Regions from separate parts of the Microbacterium neungamense genome, predicted to be linked through region 1. Evidence: predicted binding sites of a transcription regulator. Region 1 holds the regulator's gene; each other region holds the start of a gene.

The links. Region 1 encodes LexA, which represses DNA repair genes until DNA is damaged. Its sites were predicted from a motif close to TCGAACANNTGTTCGA; they were not measured.
Region 2: recA (recombinase RecA) is a predicted target of LexA. The motif match lies at 2,640-2,655, and genes of this name have one in related genera.
Region 3: JSY13_RS03670 (DUF222 domain-containing protein) is a predicted target of LexA. The motif match lies at 2,435-2,450, and genes of this name have one in related genera.

What each region holds. Positions count from the first base shown of each region.
Region 1 covers NZ_CP069717.1:1,755,861-1,760,338, reverse strand. Annotated here, with positions in the region: gene metE (5-methyltetrahydropteroyltriglutamate--homocysteine S-methyltransferase) at 1-2,038, shown strand, start outside; gene lexA (transcriptional repressor LexA) at 2,135-2,815, opposite strand; gene JSY13_RS08500 (LysM peptidoglycan-binding domain-containing protein) at 3,079-3,432, shown strand; gene JSY13_RS08495 (histidinol-phosphate transaminase) at 3,560-4,478, shown strand, end outside.
Region 2 covers NZ_CP069717.1:1,042,725-1,047,202, forward strand. Annotated here, with positions in the region: gene JSY13_RS04930 (FtsK/SpoIIIE family DNA translocase) at 1-802, shown strand, start outside; gene pgsA (CDP-diacylglycerol--glycerol-3-phosphate 3-phosphatidyltransferase) at 802-1,380, shown strand; gene JSY13_RS04940 (CinA family protein) at 1,377-1,871, shown strand; gene JSY13_RS04945 (helix-turn-helix domain-containing protein) at 2,058-2,366, shown strand; gene JSY13_RS04950 (DUF3046 domain-containing protein) at 2,385-2,606, shown strand; gene recA (recombinase RecA) at 2,854-3,903, shown strand; gene JSY13_RS04960 (regulatory protein RecX) at 4,009-4,478, shown strand, end outside.
Region 3 covers NZ_CP069717.1:769,707-774,184, forward strand. Annotated here, with positions in the region: gene JSY13_RS03655 (alpha/beta hydrolase family protein) at 1-148, shown strand, start outside; gene JSY13_RS03660 (hypothetical protein) at 217-480, shown strand; gene JSY13_RS03665 (VOC family protein) at 437-694, shown strand; gene JSY13_RS03670 (DUF222 domain-containing protein) at 757-2,406, opposite strand; gene JSY13_RS03675 (phosphotransferase) at 2,692-3,582, opposite strand; gene JSY13_RS03680 (aminopeptidase P family protein) at 3,690-4,478, opposite strand, start outside.

The sequences.
Region 1 (4,478 bases):
CGAGGACGGCCGCATCGGCCTGCCGGCCTACTTCACCATCGCGCGCGGCGAGGGGGACCGCGCGCCGCTGGAGATGACGAAGTGGTTCGACTCGAACTACCACTACCTCGTGCCCGAGATCGGCCCGGACACCGACTTCTCGCTCTCCAGCGACCGCCTCGTGCGCGAGGTCGCCGAGGCCGCGGACGCCGGCTTCCGCACGCGCCCCGTCGTCGTCGGCCCCGTGACCCTGCTCGCCCTGGCGAAGGCATCCGATGACGCGCCCGAGGGCTTCGACCCGCTCTCCCGCCTCGACGATGTGCTGCCCGTGTACGCCGAACTGCTCGCGGCGCTCAAGGCCGCCGGCGCCGCCTGGGTGCAGCTGGACGAGCCGGCGCTGGTGAGCGAGTCGCTGCCGGCGTCGCCGCAGGCCCTCGCGGATGCCGCGGAGCGCGCCCTCGCCGTCCTCGGCGGTGCGCAGGACCGCCCTTCGATCCTCGTCGCCGCCCCGTACGCCGCCCTCGACGCGGCGTTCCCGGTCCTCACCGCCGCACCGATCGAGGCCATCGCGGTGGACCTCGTCCGCGGCGGCATCCCGGCCGGAGCCCCGGGCCTGGAGGGCAAGACCCTCGTCGGCGGCGTGATCGACGGTCACAACATCTGGCGCGGCGACCTCGACGCGGCCTTCGCGAAGCTGGAGGCGCTGCGCACGCTGGGCGCCGCGGCGGTCACCGCCGCCACGTCGACCTCGCTGCTGCACGTGCCGCACGACGTGGAGGACGAGTCGAAGCTGGACGCGCGCCTGGTCTCCTGGCTCGCCTTCGCCGACCAGAAGGTCGGCCAGGTGGTCACCCTGGCGCGCGGTCTCGCCGAGGGCCGCGACGCCATCGCCGCAGAGCTCGACGCCGCATCCGCCGCGCTCGAGGACCGCCGCACCGCACCCGGTGTGCGCGACGGCGCCGTGCGCGAGCGCGCCGCCGGGCTCGCCGAGGCCGACTTCGCCCGCGCCCCGTACGCGGAGCGCGAGGCTGCGCAGCAGGCGCTGGACCTGCCCGCCCTGCCGCTGACGACCATCGGCTCCTTCCCGCAGACCGGCAACATCCGCCGGGCGCGGGCGCAGTTCCTGCGCGGCGAGCTGCCGCAGGAGGACTACGAGGACTTCCTGCGGGCCGAGATCGACCGCGTTGTCTCGCTGCAGGAGGAGCTCGGACTGGACGTGCTGGTGCACGGCGAGCCCGAGCGCAACGACATGGTGCAGTACTTCGCCGAGAATCTGGACGGCTTCGCGGTCACCGAGAACGGCTGGGTGCAGTCCTACGGGTCGCGGGCGACGCGTCCCTCCATCCTGTGGGGCGACGTGTCGCGTCCGGCGCCGATCACGGTGTCCTGGGCTTCGTACGCCCAGTCGCTGAGCGCGAAGCCGGTCAAGGGCATGCTCACCGGGCCGGTGACGATCCTGGCCTGGTCGTTCGTGCGCGACGACCAGCCGCTCGGCGAGACCGCGAACCAGGTCGCCCTCGCGCTGCGCGACGAGATCGCCGACCTCGAGGAGGCCGGCATCGGCATCATCCAGGTCGACGAGCCCGCCCTGCGCGAGCTGCTGCCGCTGAAGCGGGCCGACCAGCCGGCGTATCTGGACTGGTCGGTGCGCTCCTTCCGCCTGGCCACCGGCGGCGCCGCCGCCGCCACGCAGGTGCACACGCACCTCTGTTACTCCGAGTTCGGCGTGGTGATCGACGCGATCCGCGCCCTGGATGCCGACGTCACCTCGATCGAGGCGGCGCGCAGCCGGATGGAGGTCGTCGCCGACGTCGCGGAGGCCGGCTTCGACCACGGCATCGGCCCGGGCGTGTACGACATCCACTCGCCCCGCGTGCCCAGCGTCGACGAGGTCGAGACGCTGCTGCGTCGCGCGACCGAGGAGCTGCCGCTGCGCCAGGTCTGGGTCAACCCGGACTGCGGCCTGAAGACCCGCGGCTACGAGGAGACCGTGGCCTCGCTGCGCAACATCGCGGAGGCGACGCGCCGCGTCCGCGAGGACGTCGCCGTCACGGCCTGACCGGCCCCACGCGTTCGGGGCGGATTCTCACACCCGGGGCGGCGGAGAACCGCCCCGAACGTGAGAACCCGCCCCGAACGGATCAGGCGCGAGGCGTCAGACCGCGCGCAGCACCGCGACGACCTTGCCGAGCACGGTGGCGTCGTCGCCGAGGATGGGTTCGAACGCCGAGTTGCGGGGGAGCAGCCAGGTGTGACCGTCCCGGCGGCGGAAGGTCTTCACCGTCGCCTCGCCGTCGAGCATCGCCGCGACGATCTCGCCGTTCTCGGCCGTCGACTGAGTGCGGACGACGACCCAGTCCCCGTCGCAGATCGCGGCGTCGATCATCGAATCGCCGGAGACCTTGAGCATGAACAGCTCGCCCTTCCCGACGAGCTGCCGCGGCAGCGGGAAGATCTCCTCGACCTGCTGCTCGGCGGTGATCGGCACCCCTGCGGCGATCCGGCCGACCAGCGGAACGAGCGCGGCGTCGCCCACGGCCGGGCCCGCGTCGGCGGGATTCTCGCCGCTCGCCCCGGGCAGATCGATCAGCACCTCCATCGCTCGGGTCTTGCCCGGGTCGCGACGCAGGTAGCCGCTCAGCTCCAGCTGACCGAGCTGGTGCGTCACGCTCGACAGGGACTTCAGTCCCACGGCGTCGCCGATCTCGCGCATGCTCGGCGGGTAGCCGTGCTTGGCGATCGAGGTCTGGATGACCTCGAGGATCGCCATCTGCTTCGGGCTGAGGCTCTTGCGCCGGCGCGTGCGCGGCGCTTCGGCGGCGTTGTTCTCGCTCATCTGTGCTCCTTCGTGCGCCGTCGCTGGCGACCGGGTTCGAATGTCGGTGGCCCGTGATGGGGTGTCGATATCGAAACCGTATCCGAGATCCTCACGATTTCGGAAGATCTGTTCGAGCGTGTCGGAGACCTACCTGACAGGATTTCGAAGACGTGTTGACAGATGTTCGATATCGAAGATAGATTCGGAACGTAGCTTCGCATCCGGCTCTCCCGGCCGAGGGTCGGATGCGAAGCTGCCGATCACATCGAGGAGCACAGCACATGAGCACCATCGCCATCCAGGGTCCGATCGCCCGCCCGCGCACGCGTCTCCGCCTCACCGCACGCGGACGCCGGGTGCTCCTCGCTCTCGCCGCCGCCCCGCTCGCCGCCGGCATCGCCTTCTCGGCGCTCGCGGGCGGCTCCGCCCTCGCCTCGGGTGAGCAGGCGTACCGGGCGTCGTTCGAGACCGTGACCGTGATGCCGGGCGACACGCTGTGGTCGATCGCCGCGCACGTGGCGCCGGACGCTGATCCGCGCGACGTCGTCGACGACATCATCCGCCTGAACAATCTGCCGGGCGGCATGGTGCAGGCGGGCAGTGAGATCGCCATCCCCGCTGCTTACGCGGACTGAGCCGCCGGTTGCGCGGGCTCTCCTGCCGGCTGCGCGGACTGACCCGCCGGCACGCCGGCCGCGCCCGGCTCGGAACCGTTCGTCGCACGCGCCGAGCGCCCCGGCGGTTCGTCCTAGCATGGGAAGGGTGACCTCCCTCGATGAGCTGCCCCTCCGCGACGATCTGCGCGGGCTCACACCGTACGGCGCGCCGCAGGCCCCTCTCCCCGTCGCACTGAACGTCAACGAGAACACGCATCCGGTGCCCGACGAGGTGGCCAGCGACATCCTCGACGACATCGCCCTGGCCCTGCGTGACGTGAACCGGTACCCCGACCGCGAGTTCACCCTCCTCCGCGAGGGATTCGCCGAGTACCTCGGCCACGGCCTCACGCCCGACCGCATCTGGGCCGGGAACGGGTCGAACGAGGTGCTGCAGCACATCCTGCAGGCCTTCGCCGGCCCTGGACGCACCGCGTTCGGCTTCGCCCCCACCTACTCCATGTACCCGCTGCTCACCCAGGGCACGGGCGCGCGCTGGATCGCCGGCACGCGCGAGGCGGACTACCGGGTGAGTGCCGAGGACGGCGCCGCCCAGGTGGCGGACGCCGACCCGGATGTCGTCATCCTCTGCACCCCGAACAACCCGACCGGCACACCCCTCGGCCTCGACGTCGTCGAGGCCGTCTACGAGGCCGCCCGCGGCGTGGTGGTCGTCGACGAGGCGTATCAGGAGTTCGCGCCGAAGGACGCTCCGTCGGCCCTCACCCTGCTCGACGGCCGCCCGCGGCTCGCGGTGTCCCGCACCATGAGCAAGGCGTTCGCGTTCGCGGGTGCACGGGTCGGCTATCTCGCCGCCGACCCGGCCTTCATCGACGCCCTGCGCTTGGTGCGCCTGCCGTACCACCTCAGTGCGCTCACCCAGGCCGCCGCGGTCGCAGCGCTGCGCAACGCGCCGACCATGCTGCGGATGGTGGACGACATCGTCGAGCAGCGCGACCGCATCTCCGCCACCCTGGAGGCGCTGGGTTACCGCCCGCACGAATCGTGGACGAACTTCGTGCTGT
Region 2 (4,478 bases), 710 kb from region 1:
GGACGAGCTCGCCGACCTGATGATGGTCGCCCCGCGCGATGTCGAGGACTCGATCGTGCGCATCACCCAGCTGGCGCGCGCCTCGGGCATCCACCTGGTCCTGGCCACCCAGCGACCGAGCGTCGACGTGGTCACCGGCCTGATCAAGGCGAACGTGCCCTCGCGTCTGGCGTTCGCGGTGACCAGCGTCACGGACAGCCGGGTCATCCTGGACAGCCCCGGTGCGGACAAGCTCATCGGCCAGGGCGACGCGCTGTTCTCGCCGATGGGGTCGTCCAAGCCGTTCCGCCTGCAGGGCGCGTGGGTGGACGAGAGCGAGATCGACGCCGTCGTCAAGCACGTCACCGCGCAGGCCCGCCCGGAGTACCGGCCGGACGTGCAGGAGGCGATCGAGCCGAAGAAGAAGGAGGTCGACGAGGACATCGGCGACGACCTCGAGCTGCTGCTCGCCGCCGCCGAGCTCGTCGTGTCGACCCAGTTCGGGTCCACCTCGATGCTGCAGCGGAAGCTGCGCGTCGGCTTCGCCAAGGCCGGCCGCCTCATGGACCTGCTCGAGTCGCGGGAGATCGTGGGCCCGTCCGAGGGCTCGAAGGCGCGCGACGTGCTGGTCACCGCCGAGCAGCTTCCGGGCGTGCTCGCCCGCCTGCGCGGCGAGGACGCACCCGCCCCGGCGCCCGCCGCCGCAGCGCCGGCCGCACCGCGCGGCGCCGAGTCCGACCCGGTCGAGGCGCAGTTCCAAGGCCTCCCGGTCGTCGAGGAGGAGGGCGACGAGGACGCCTGGGGACTGACGGGACGCGACTGATGGCCATTCCGCGGCAGCTCCCGAACGCCATCACGATCGTCCGCATCCCGCTCGCGATCGTCTTCCTCGTGCTGCTGCTGCTCGGCGGACCCGCCGGGGACGCCCACCTCGGGCTGCGCTGGACCGCCGCGGCGCTGTTCGTCCTCGCGATCTCCACCGACTGGGTGGACGGCTACCTCGCCCGCAAGCACGACATCGTCAGCGACTTCGGCAAGCTGTGGGATCCGATCGCGGACAAGCTCCTCACCGGCGCCGGGTTCATCGGCCTCGCCGTGCTCGGCGAGTGGCCCTGGTGGATCGTGATCGTCATCCTCATCCGCGAGTGGGGCATCACCGTCCACCGGTTCCTCGTGGCCAAGCAGCACATCGTCGCGGCCGCCTGGATGGGCAAGCTGAAGACCCTCGTGCAGGCCGTCGCCCTGTCCTGGTGGCTGCTGCCGCTGCACGCGCTCATCGGCGAGACGTGGTGGATCGGGGTCGGGGTCGTGCTGATGTACGCGGCCCTGGTGCTCACCATCGCCAGCGGCATCGACTACGTCGTCGCCCAGGTGCGCGGGGCACGGTCGGCCGACGCGTGAACGACGCGGCAGAGCTGCTGTCGCTGCTCCGGCAGCGCGGCTGGACCCTCGGGATCGCAGAGTCCCTCACCGGCGGCGCGCTCTCGGCCGAGGTCGTCGCCGTCCCCGGGGCCTCCGCGAGTCTGCGCGGCGCCGTCGTCGCCTACGCCACGCCGGTCAAGCACAGCCTCCTCGGGGTGGACGGCGCGCTGCTGGCGGCCCACGGCCCGGTGCATCCCGAGGTCGCCCTGCAGATGGCGGCCGGAGTCCGGCGCGCCGTCGCGGTGGACGGATGCCCGGCCGACGTCGGCATCGCCACGACCGGGATTGCCGGCCCCGATTCGCCCGACGGGCAGCCGGTGGGGACGGTCCACATCGGGGTCGTCACGCCGGCGGTCCGGGACGTGCGCTCCTTCGTGTTCCCCGGCGACCGCGCCGCGGTGCGGGCATCCGCCGTCGCGGCCGCACTCCGCGCCGGCTGCGAGGCGCTCGCGGATCGGGCCTCGGAATAGCCGGGACTCCGCGGGCGTTGACTCACATGTGCCGATCAACACACGGATCACGGAACAGGCGTCGCCCGGCGCGGCGCTCACACGCGAAGCACAGAGTGACACACTAGATTCAGTGGCATCCGGTCGGGTTAGACTGGCGATCCCCTCGAGATCGCAGACGAGGGGAACGACGGAGAGGAGGTTCCGATGATCCTTGTACGACAGGAGATCGGCGATGTGCTGAGGGACTTCCGTCTGCAGAAGGGCCGCACGCTCCGTCAGGTCGCCAGCAAGGCATCCGTCGCCCTCGGCTACCTCAGCGAGGTGGAACGGGGCCAGAAGGAGGCCTCCAGCGAGATCCTCGCCTCGGTCGCCGAAGCGCTCGACGTTCCGATCTCGACCATCATGCGCGAGGTCGGCGACCGCATCTCGGTTCTCGAGGGCATGCACGGATTCCCGGATGTCGTGCCCGACGATCTCGTGGCCTCCGTCGAGCCCGAGCTCTCGCTCCGCTGAGCGGGGACGGGACGACGGATGCGGCGCAGCGAGTTCCTGCGCGCGGTGGATGACGAGTTCGGCGGCCGCGCCACGGCGCTGACGCACGACCTCGTGCTCAGCGGCCTCGGCCGGACGGCGATCGAAGCCCTGGACGACGGCGTGCCGCCGCGCGAGATCTGGCTCGCGCTGTGCGCCGAGACCGACGTGCCCGCCGAACGCCGTTACGGCGTGGGCCGGCTGGAGCCCCGGCGACGCTGAGATCGCGTCCTCTCACGGATTCCCGGCGTGTCGTCGAACGTGTGTTCGATGGGGGCGTATCGTTCTGCACGAGTGGTTTCGAGGCGATTTCTCTCCACAGACGGGGCCCTGGCCGACGCGATGTCGGTGGCCACGCCTACGGTGAAGACATGGCACCGAGCCATACGCCTTGTCGGAGAATCCGTCCCGCCGGGACAGGTCGCGACAGCCTACAGGCGGCAGCACATCGAGCACGAAGGAGCACGTCATGCCATCCCCGGACGACCGCGACAAGGCACTGGATTCCGCGCTCGCCCACATCGAACGCCAGTTCGGCAAGGGATCGATCATGCGACTGGGCAGCGATGAGCGCGCCCCGGTCGAGGTCATCCCCACCGGCTCCATCGCGCTCGATGTCGCCCTCGGCATCGGCGGTCTGCCGCGCGGGCGCATCATCGAGATCTACGGCCCGGAGTCCTCGGGTAAGACGACGCTCACCCTGCACGCGATCGCGAACGTGCAGCGCGCCGGCGGCATCGCCGCGTTCATCGACGCGGAGCACGCCCTCGACCCCGACTACGCCAAGAAGCTCGGCGTCGACATCGATCAGCTCCTCGTGTCGCAGCCCGACACCGGAGAGCAGGCCCTCGAGATCGCCGACATGCTGATCCGCTCCGGCGCGATCGACCTGGTGGTCATCGACTCCGTGGCCGCGCTGGTCCCGGAGGCGGAGATCAAGGGCGAGATGGGCGACTCGCACGTCGGCCTGCAGGCGCGCCTGATGTCCCAGGCGCTCCGCAAGCTCACCGGTGGCCTCAACCAGACCAAGACCACGGCCATCTTCATCAACCAGCTGCGTGAGAAGATCGGCGTCTTCTTCGGCTCGCCGGAGACGACTGCGGGTGGAAAGGCCCTCAAGTTCTACGCCTCGGTGCGGCTCGACATCCGCCGCATCGAGACGCTGAAGGACGGGGCCGAGGCGGTCGGAAACCGCACCCGCGTCAAGGTGGTGAAGAACAAGATGGCCCCGCCGTTCAAGCAGGCCGAGTTCGACATCCTCTATGGCGTCGGCATCTCGCGCGAGGGCAGCCTGATCGACTTCGGTGTCGAACACGGCATCGTGAAGAAGTCGGGCGCCTGGTACACCTACGACGGCGACCAGCTCGGTCAGGGCAAGGAGAACGCCCGCAACTTCCTCATCAAGAACGAGGACATCGCGGCGGCGATCGAGGCTCAGATCAAGCAGAAGATGGGCATCGGGGCCAAGGCCGCGGAGGAGGCTCCGGTCGACGAGCTGAGCCAGCGGCGTCCGGCCTGATGCGTCGGCCGAGCGCAGCTACCGCGCGTCGATGGAGTTTGGCAACCGCACTTCGACGGAGCTCAGTAACCGCACTTCGACGGAGCTCAGTAACCGGGGTGGATCATGGCTGATCGGGGCGAGGGGCACGGCGACGCCGAGCGCCTCGCCCCGGTGATCCCGATCTTCGGACGCCGTGCCGCCGCTTCCGATACCGGCGCCCGGAGCCGCGGGAGCGGCGGTGGGGCCGCGGACGCGGAGAACAGCGCCGACGTCGACGGTGCCGCGAACCGCGCCGACGTCGGTGGGACGGCGAACCGCACCGCAGCCGACGGCGCGGCGAGCGGCGGCGGAGCACCGGTGAGCAGCAGGCATCCGGCGTTCTCCGGCGGCGCCACGCAGGCGGCCCGCCCCAGGCTGCGCGCCTTGCGTCCGCACGAGGACCCCGCGACGCTCGAGCCAGCGGCCACCGCGGCAGCCGCAGGGGACGCCGATCACACCGACGAGGAGGTGCGCTGGCACGCCGAGGAGGTGCTCGTCCGCCGGCTTCGCGCCCGTGCCCTCTCGGTCGCCGAGGCCCGGGCGATCCTCGCCGA
Region 3 (4,478 bases), 990 kb from region 1:
GCTCGAGGAGGCGGTGGCCGCCTGCCAGGATGCGCGCATCGCATGGGTCGAGGGTGGCGGGCACTCGTTCGAGGTGAAGGGCCGGAAGCGTCCACCGGCGGAGGTGGGCGCGTCGCTGGCCCCCATCGTGGCGGAGTTCGCGGGCTGACCGTGGCGGGGCCGTGGCGGGAGCTCGCGTCTGCGGACGCCGCCGTCCGCGAACGTGCGCTCGCCGTGATGCTCGAGGACGTCGCCGCCGGAGTTCACGATCTGACCCTCGACGAGTTCGGCGACCGGGCCGCGGCGATGCTGCGCGAAGGTCTCGGTTCCGCCGGGGACGACAGCGTCTTCGGCCGTTCGTTCGCCGTGCTGGTGCTGGCGGCCTGTGCGGCGCAGCGAACTCGGATTCCGGGTCACGCAGGAATGGCCCGGCGGGAAGTCGTGGTCCGCGGGAGAGATGTACGTGACGCTCACGCAGCCACCGAACCTGACGGGCGCTGAGCACGATCGACGGATGCCGGGAATGAACCACGTCGCCTTTCGTGGCGGCACGCCCAGTGATGTCGATGAGCTGATGGAAGCGGCGGAACGGCACGGCTGGCGGGCGCTGTACCGCGATCGTTACCCGCATGCGGGCGGCCCGGAGCACTACGCCGGATGGCTCGAGGATCAGGCCGGGTTCAAGGTCGAGATCGTCGCAGAGACGCTCCGCTGAGTTCGCGACGGCTGCCGGCCGGTCGCCGGCCCTCGGTCCGGGCCGGTCGCGGGTGGTGGTGGTCAGGCGGCGGCAGGGTGGAAGCGGGGTGGGGGTGGGTCGATGTCGCCCCAGGCGTAGCGAAGGGAGAGGCGGGGTGGGAGGGGAATGGGTTCGCCTGGGCCGGGTGGGTGGAGGTGGAAGTCGTCTTTGCCGGTGCGGGTGATGCGCCAGCCGTTGTGGTGGAGTTGCATGTGGTGGAACCGGCAGAGCAGGATGCCGCGGTCGATGTCGGTGCGGCCCTGGTCGGCGTGCCATTCGTCGCAGTGGTGGGCTTCGCAGTGGGAGGCGGGGCGGTCACAGCCGTGCCAGCGGCAGCCGCCGTCGCGGAGGGCGAGGGTGAGGCGCTGGGCGGGGGTGAACAGGCGCCGTTCTCGGCCCAGGTCCAGCGGGTTCCCGCAGGAGTCGACGGTGACCGGGATCACGCCGGTGTCGCAGATGCGGCGGGAGATGACTGTGGCAGGCAGGGGGTGCAGTCCGTCTTCGGTGTGCCCGGTGGGGGCGAGGGTGCCGTCGGGGGTGAGGACGGTGACCAGGCGGATTCCGGGCTGGCGGGTGCCGAAGACGGTCTTGGGGTCGGCGAGGATGCCGGTGCGGAGGATATCCAGGAGCAGGTCGTAGGCGAGTTGGTCGTTGGAACGGGGGTCGCGGACGAGGTCCTCGGCGCGGGTCTTCTCGGTCTCGTCGACGAACCGGGGGCCCAGGCGGGGGCGGAGGGCGGCGGCGAGGATGGCCTCCAGGAATGCGGCGCCTTCGTCGTCGAACACCCAGGAGGCGTGGGCGATGCCGTCCCGGTCGCGCCAGGTGCGGAACGAGCGCCGCTGGTATCGCTCCTGGAAGCGCCGCTCGGCTCCTTCCGGGTCCAGCCGGTCCCGGATCGTCCGGGCGGTCGAGGCGAGTTCCTCCACGGTGCGCCGGGCCGCTTCGGCGATCAGCTGCTCCGCCGCCGCACGCCACGCCTCCCGCGCCTCCGCATCCGCCACCGCAGCGGCCGCGTCGTCGGGGTGGTCGAGGGTAGGGCCGGTCGCCGTGGCGGTGGGTGGTTCGCCGAGGCCGCGCAGGATGGCGTCGTGCTGAGCGGCGGAGAGGTCGCCGGAGAGCAGGGCGGCGCCGAGCGGGGCGTGCCAGGGCGGCGTGATCGCGGGGGTCTCGCCCTGGCCGGGCCCGCGGTGTGTACCGGGATCCGGCGTCCCGCCCGAACCCGCGCCCTCACCGTGCTGCTCCGCGTCCCCCGCCGGGCAGCCATGGTCCTCCGGGCCGCCATGGTCGTGTCCGTCGTCGCCGGGATGTCCCGCGTTTGTGTCGTCGGCGGGGGATCCGCCGGCGGCGGCTTCCTCGAGAAGGGAGGTGCCCTGCCGGATCTGGCGGTGCGCATCGCTGCGGGTGCCGCCGGTGATCTCCTGCAGGAACGACGCCGCGGAGCGGTGGCCTCGGGACTGGGCCAGACCCGAATGCCCGGCATCCCGGGTGGAGCGGGACGCGACCACGCCGGCCCCGACGATCTCCACCCGCTCCGCACACCGCCGCAAGGCTCCCGCCGCCTGAACCAGAACGGCGAGGTCGGTGTCGGACAGGCGCAGAACCCGGCCGGGCAGGCTCGCGGCATCCGTGTCCTCACCGAGCAGGCCGCGCAGCACCGCGACCTCCGCGTCGACCTCGGTGAAGAATGCCATACTTCATGATCACACCGGCCACGGACATTCGAACGAGTATTCGGCACTTCTGCGAACTGAGGGTGGTAACGGAATGGTAACGAATCGACGGGTGGGGCGTTTCGTCTCGCTCCGGCTGCGCCGGTGCTCGCTCAACGACCGGGGGAGGGCGACCCGGGAGCGGTGGGGCGTTTCGTCTCGGTCGCGCTGCGCGCGTCCTCGCTCAACGACCGGGACGGGGACCGCGCTCAGCGACCGGGGGGGGAGGGCGCCTCGCTCGACGACGGCGGAGGAGGGGCGGCGCGCTCAGCGTCGGGGGAGTTCGGTGTCGGCCAGAAGGCGTGTGACGGTCGAGTGGCCGAGCTCCGCCATCGGCGGGTTCGTCTCGGGGTAGTACCAGACGAGGCCCATCGCCTGCTGCAGCGCCCATGCGGCTCCGCGCAGCCACTCGGCCTCGCCCGCGCCGACAGCGGCGCGCACATGCGAGCGGACCGGCTCGTCGAACAGATGCCATGCGGCGACCAGGTCCAGGGACGGGTCGGCCGGGCCGAAGGCCCCGCCGTCGAGGACTCCCACCAGACGTCCGTCCGCCACGAGGAGGTTCGCGGGGATCAGGTCCCGGTGGCTCATGCGGTCCTCACCGTCGGCCGCGAGATCGCGGAGCACCGACCACAGAGCCTCGACCGCAGCGGTGTCCACGATTCCGGCGCTCTGGGCAAGGCAGTGCGCCATCCACTCGTCGTGATCCCTCAGATTCCCGCCGCGTCCCCGCCCGTCGAAGGAGCGCCCCGCCACCGGCGCGCTGCGCAGGCGCCGGATCAGGCTCACGACGTCGTCCGCCAATGCGTAGGAGGACGACCACCGGAAGGGGTCGGCCACCGTGCCGGGCAGCCACTCCTGCAGCGTCCAGGCGGACGGGTACGCGGCATCCGGTGCTCCGATGCCGAGGGCGCGCGGCGCTGGGAACGGGCATGTCTCGGCGAACTCGTTCAGAGCCGACGCTTCGGCCTCGAGCTCTGCGGCGTCCGCGGGCAGCAGGGGAAGGCGGGCGGCGACGTCGCTCCCGATGCGGAAGATCGCGTTGACGGTCCCACCGGAGTGGACGCGTCGGACGGGCGCGCCGGCATAGCGGGGGAACTGAGCGGCGACCAGCGAGGCGACGAGTTCCGCGTCGACGTTCAGCTGGCCTTCGTGCATGGTGCCGGCATCGTGAGCTGCGGGGTTCCCGGTCGGGGATGCGGGCGGCTGCGGAGGCTCGGATTCCTCACTGCGTTTCGTCTCGGTCGCGCTGCGCGCGTCCTCGCTCAACGACCGGCAGCCCGGGCCATCCACGCCTCGACCTCGTCGGCGGTGCGCGGGATCCCGGCGGACAGGTTCACCGGCCCGTCGGCGGTCATCAGGATGTCGTCCTCGATCCGCACGCCGATGCCGCGGAGCTCCTCCGGCACGGTCAGATCGTCGATCTGGAAGTACAGTCCGGGCTCGATCGTGAACACCATCCCCGGCTCGAGCACGCCGTCGTAGTACATCTCGCGTCGCGCCTGCGCGCAGTCGTGGACGTCCAGTCCGAGGTGGTGGCTCGTGCCGTGCACCATGTACCGGCGGTGCTGACCACCGGCATCCGCGTCGAGAGCCTCCTCGGCGGACACCGGCAGCAGCCCCCATTCTGCGGTGCGGCGTGCGATGACCTCCATCGCCGCCTCGTGCACGGCGCGGAACTTCACACCCGGATGGGCCGCGGCGAACGCGGCATCCGCCGCCTCGAGCACCGTCTCGTACACCCGCCGCTGCACCTCGGAGAAGCGTCCGTTCACCGGCAGCGTGCGGGTGATGTCAGCGGTGTACATGCTGTCGACCTCGACGCCGGCGTCGACGAGGATGAGATCGCCCGGCACGACGGCGCCGTCGTTGCGCGTCCAGTGCAGGTAGCAGGCGTGCGGACCGGAGGCCGCGATGGTGTCGTAGCCCTCCCAGTTGCCGTCGCTGCGGGCCCGCTGATGGAAGGCCCCCTCGATCACGCGCTCGCCGCGCGGGTGCTCCACGGCCCGCGGCAGCGCGCGGATCACATCGTCGAATCCGCTCCGGGTGATCTC